Regions from separate parts of the Micromonospora sp. DT63 genome, predicted to be linked through region 2. Evidence: riboswitches for the same ligand, from Rfam matches in the RefSeq annotation. Region 2 holds a riboswitch; the other holds the start of a gene.

Region 1 (2,459 bases), on a different contig from region 2:
AGGATCACTGTGGTGTCGGCGTCCAACGCGCCCGTCACCGCGCCCCGGACCAGCGCGGCTCCGTCCGGATCGAGGTTGGCGGTCGGCTCGTCGAGCAGCAGCAGCCCGGGCCGCAGGGCCAACGCGCCGGCCAGAGCCAGGCGTTGCTGCTCGCCGCCGGAGAGCGCGGCAGTGCTGCGGTCCCGGGGATACGGGAAACCGACCCGCCGCAGCGCCTCGTCGACCCGGGGCCAGATCTCGTCCGTCGGTACGCCCCGGTTCTCCAGCCCGAACGCGACGTCGTCGCCGCTGCGCGCCATCACCAACTGGGTCTGCGGGTCCTGAAAGACGATGCCGACCCGTTCCCGCGCCTTGCGGGGGTCGAGCCCGTCGATCTCGACGGTGCCCTCCTGCTCACCGGAATCGTCGGGCAGCAGCCCGGCCAGCGCGCTGAGCAGTGTGCTCTTGCCGGCCCCCGAGGGCCCGAGCAGCAGCACCCGCTCCCCGGCCTCGACCCGCAGATCCACTCCGCGCACAGCCCAGGCCCGCCGCCCGGCATGCCGCCAGCCGAACCCCCGCAGCAGCACCCCGCCCACCCGACACCCCCTTCCAACCACTCCCGGCCGTCTTCCCCGGCTCTTCCCGGCCGTCTTCCCGCCGGTGATCAAGAGGTTTGCGGCAGAAATCCGGCTTCCATTGACGCGAACCTCTTGATCACGGGGACGGTTGCGCCCTCAGATGAGGGCGCGGTCCCGGCCTACCGGGAAGCGGTCCAGCGCACCGGTGTTGGCCAGGGCGCGGGTCAGCAACCAGCCGCCCACGCCGGCGATGATCGTGGCGCTGACGATGGTGAGCAGGGCGTACGGGATGCGGTAGTCGCCCAGCGCGTAGTCGACGTTCCAGACGAAGAAGTCGAACAGCGCCGCGCTGAGACCGGTCAACGCGCCGGCCAGTACGGCGGTCGGCAGCCGGAACGACCGGTACCGGAAAGCGGCGAACGCCAGCTCGGCCCCGATGCCCTGCACGATGCCCTGGGGGATCACCGTGCCGGCCCACTGGCTGCCCAGCAGCGCGGAGACGACCGCGGCCACCGTCTCGCAGTAGAGCGCGGCGCCGGGCTTGCGGATGACCAGGCCGCCGACCACGGCCGGCAGCAGCCAGACACCGTAGATCAGCGTCTGTGCCGGCGGGAAGAAGGCGAACGCGCCCTCGGTGGCGCTCCAGACCAGGCCCCAGGCCCAGAAGATGACGCCGAAGGCGACCGCGATCACCGAGGCGACCACGATGTCGATGGTGCGCCAACGGCTTGTGGTGTTGTCCATGCTGTGCTCCCAGTTCAGTGGAACGAACCAGGAGAAGACGCACGCCGCGCGTCCGGTGGCACCGGACCCACGGCGCGGCTGGAGGTCGACCGAACTCCCTGCGCTGGCATTACCCAGATCAGGTTCGAGGGTCTGCGGGCGTGCCCGCACTCTCAGCGCTGTGCGCTCCCCTGTCGGATGTGAAGTTGTCTCGCTGACGCTAGCACCGACCAGGGGTAACAGCCCAGCAGGGCATCCGACCGCCCGCGCAGCCGGGCCGGCGTCCCGCCGCCTGGGTAGGCTGACGATCATGCAGGTCGACGCGCGAGGTCTCACGTTCGAGGTACGCACCGGCGGCCCCTCCGACGGCGTCCCCGTCCTCCTGCTGCACGGCTTCCCGCAGCACAGCGGGGAGTGGGACGAGGTCGTGCCGGCACTGCACGCCGCCGGGCTGCGCACGTACGCGCTGGACCAGCGGGGCTACTCGCCGGGTGCCCGGCCGGAGGCGGTGTCCGCGTACCGGGTTCCCGAACTGGTCGCCGACGTGGTGGCGGTGCTCGACGCGCTCGGTGTGGACGCCGTCCACCTGGTCGGCCACGACTGGGGCGCGATCGTGGCCTGGGCGGTGGCCGCCGCGCACCCCGAGCGGGTCCGTACGTTGACCGCGGTGTCCGTGCCGCACCCGGCGGCCATGGCGCACGCCCTGAGCACCGACCGGGAACAGAAGGCCCGCTCGTCGTACATCGCGCTGTTCCGCAAGCCGGGCAAGGCCGAGAAGGTGCTGCTCGCGTGGCACGCGACGGCGCTGCGCAAGATGCTCGGCGGGGTGGGCGACGCCTCCCGGGTGGACCGCTACGCCGACCCGATGCGGGCGCCGGGCGCGCTCACCGCCGCCCTGAACTGGTACCGGGCCATGTCCCGCGCCGACCTGGCCGCTGTCGGTCCGGTCGCCGTACCCACCACGTACGTCTGGAGCGACCGGGACATCGCCATCGGACGACCCGCCGCCGAGGCGTGCGCCGCCAACGTCACCGGCGACTACCGCTTCGTACCGCTGCCCGGGGTGAGCCACTGGATTCCGGACGCCGCACCCGCCGCGTTGGCCGAGGCGGTCCTGGCCCGGATCGCCGGGACGGCCTGAGCCGTGCCGGGCCGACGGGCGCCGGGCGGGCCGGCGGC
Region 2 (2,459 bases):
TGCGACGCCGCCGGGCGCGCGCAGCCGGAGGATCTGGCCCTTCACCGGCCGCACGGGCAGGCCGGTGAGCGCGGCGGCCCCGCAGCCGGCGGCGACCACGGTGACCCCCGCGTCCACGTCGGACAGCCGCCGGACCGGCTGCGGCACCAGCACCGCGCCGGCCCGCCGCGCGGCCGTGCGCAGCGCCGGCACCAGCAGCCGGGGATCGACCTGGTGGTCGGTGGGCGCGAGCGCGCCGCCGCGCACCCGCGGGGCCAGCGCCGGTTCGCTGTCGCGCAGCTCGCTCGGGCGCAGCGGCGTCACCGGCAGACCCAACCCCTGTTGGTACGCCCAGAGCCGGCGTGCCTCGGCCAGGTCGTCGCCGGTCAGCCCGACCATCAGGGTGCCCTCGGTCCGGTAGCCGATCTCGGTGCCGCTCGCCTCGGTCAGCTCGGCGGCGAACCCGGGCCAGCGGGCGGCGGACGCCACCAGCAGCTCGGTCAGCTGCCGCTCACCGAAGTACGCCTCGGCGACCGGGGAGAGCATGCCGGCGGCGACTGCCGACGCCCCCGACCCGGAGGCGGGGTCGTGCACCTCGACGCGCAATCCCCGGACGGCGCAGCGCCACGCGATGGCCAGTCCGATCGGGCCCGCACCGACCACCGCCAGATCGGTGCGCGTCACGCCAGCGCCCGCAGCAGGTCGACGGTCGCCCGCGCGGGGTCGGCGGCGCCGGAGAGCGCACCGACCACCGCCACCCCGTACGCCCCGGCGGCCCGCAACGCGGGCACCCGGTCGGCGGTCACCCCGCCGATCGCGATGACCGGCACGTCGACGGCGTCGGCGACGTCGCGGACGCCCGAGGGCCCGATGGGATCCGGCAGACCGGTCTTCGTGCTGGTGGTGTGGCACGGGCCGACGCCCAGGTAGTTGGCGCCGGCGACGACCGCCTCGATCGCGGTCCGGGGCTCGCGGGCGGTGGCCCCGAGCACGCCGGTCGGGCCGAGCACGTGCCGGGCGGCGGCGACCGGCAGGTCGTCGGCCCCGACGTGCCCACCGGCGGCGCCCACCGCGAGCGCCACGTGCAGCCGGTCGTTGACCAGGCAGGTCGCCCCGTACGGCGCGCAGAGCGCCAGCACCCGGCCCGCCAGGTCGTACGCCTCGCGGTCGGTGGCGGAGTCCTCCACCCGGACCTGTACGACGAGGTCGGCGCGGGCCGCCGCGAGGGCGGCCCGGACCACGGTGAGTGGGTCGCGCCCGGGTCGGGTGTCGGTGACGAGATGCAGTCGTCCAAGGGACGGCACGGCAACGCTCCTCCCTGCGCCGGCATTACCCGGATCAGGTTCAACGGTCGGGGGCTGTCAGCCCCCCTCTCAGCCCGGTACACCGGGCTCCCGTGGGTTACTTGCGTGTCACCGTACGACAGTTCCGCCGGTCTGCCAAGGGACTGGCCGCCGGCCGGACACCACTCCATCGATGGGGTACTTTCTCCGGTCCTGTTCGGAATGTCGCCCGCCGTTGCAGAACCGTTACCAGCCGGCATCTTGCCCGACATCGATACACCAGAATTAATTTGTTCAGCGATTCGACAAAATGCCGGCGTGGACGCCCTGGCACGGCGTCCCCACCGGCTCCATCCGGGACGGTCTTCGGCAGCCGGCCCCCGCGATTCCTGTCCACCGCGACATTGGAGGCGGCGTGTCCCGTTCTCGTCGTGCCCGTTTACCACTCACCGCTACCCTGCTGTCCCTCGCGCTAGCCTCGACGACCCTGCTCGGGTCGCCGGCGCAGGCGGCTCCGGCCGCAGCGCAGATCCCCGCGCGAGACGTGCCGGTCGCGGCTCCGCTCTCCCAGGCGGTGCCGAAGGCACCGAAGGCCGCAGCGGCCGACCCCTATTCCGTCCTGGTCTTCTCCAAGACCGCCGCCTTCCGGCACGACTCCATCCCCACCGGCATCGCCGCGATCCAGCAGCTCGGCGCGGCCAACGGGTTCACTGTGGACACGACCGAGGACGGCGCCGCGTTCAACGACGCCAACCTCGCCAAGTACAAGGCCGTGATCTGGCTCTCCACCACTGGTGACGTCCTCGACGCCGACCAGCAGGCGGCCTTCGAGCGCTACGTGCGGGCCGGCGGCGGTTACGCCGGTGTCCACGCCGCCTCCGACACCGAGTACAGCTGGGCCTGGTACGGCGACCTGGTCGGCGCGTACTTCGCCAACCACCCGCAGAACCAGCAGGCCACCGTCAAGGTGGAGGACCACGCCCACCCGTCCACCGCCGACCTGCCGGACCGCTGGTCCCGGTTCGACGAGTGGTACAACTTCCAGACCAACCCGCGGCCGGACGTGCACGTGCTGGCCAGCCTGGACGAGAAGAGCTACACCCCGGGCGCCGGCGCGATGGGCGCCGACCACCCGACGGCGTGGTGCCAGGACTTCGACGGTGGCCGCTCCTGGTACACCGGCGGCGGGCACACCCG

Evidence for each region. Region 2 has a riboswitch for thiamine pyrophosphate ahead of thiE (thiamine phosphate synthase). Riboswitches for the same ligand answer to the same signal wherever they lie in the genome.
Region 1: it holds a riboswitch for thiamine pyrophosphate, as region 2 does, so the genes downstream of both, ACLQ27_RS30710 (ECF transporter S component) here and thiE (thiamine phosphate synthase) in region 2, are expected to answer to the same signal.

What each region holds. Positions count from the first base shown of each region.
Region 1 covers NZ_JBNCKQ010000013.1:14,171-16,629, reverse strand. Annotated here, with positions in the region: gene ACLQ27_RS30715 (ABC transporter ATP-binding protein) at 1-575, opposite strand, end outside; gene ACLQ27_RS30710 (ECF transporter S component) at 714-1,301, opposite strand; TPP riboswitch at 1,379-1,483, opposite strand; gene ACLQ27_RS30705 (alpha/beta fold hydrolase) at 1,591-2,421, shown strand.
Region 2 covers NZ_JBNCKQ010000002.1:577,065-579,523, forward strand. Annotated here, with positions in the region: gene thiO (glycine oxidase ThiO) at 1-663, opposite strand, end outside; gene thiE (thiamine phosphate synthase) at 660-1,283, opposite strand; TPP riboswitch at 1,278-1,387, opposite strand; gene ACLQ27_RS09455 (ThuA domain-containing protein) at 1,678-2,459, shown strand, end outside.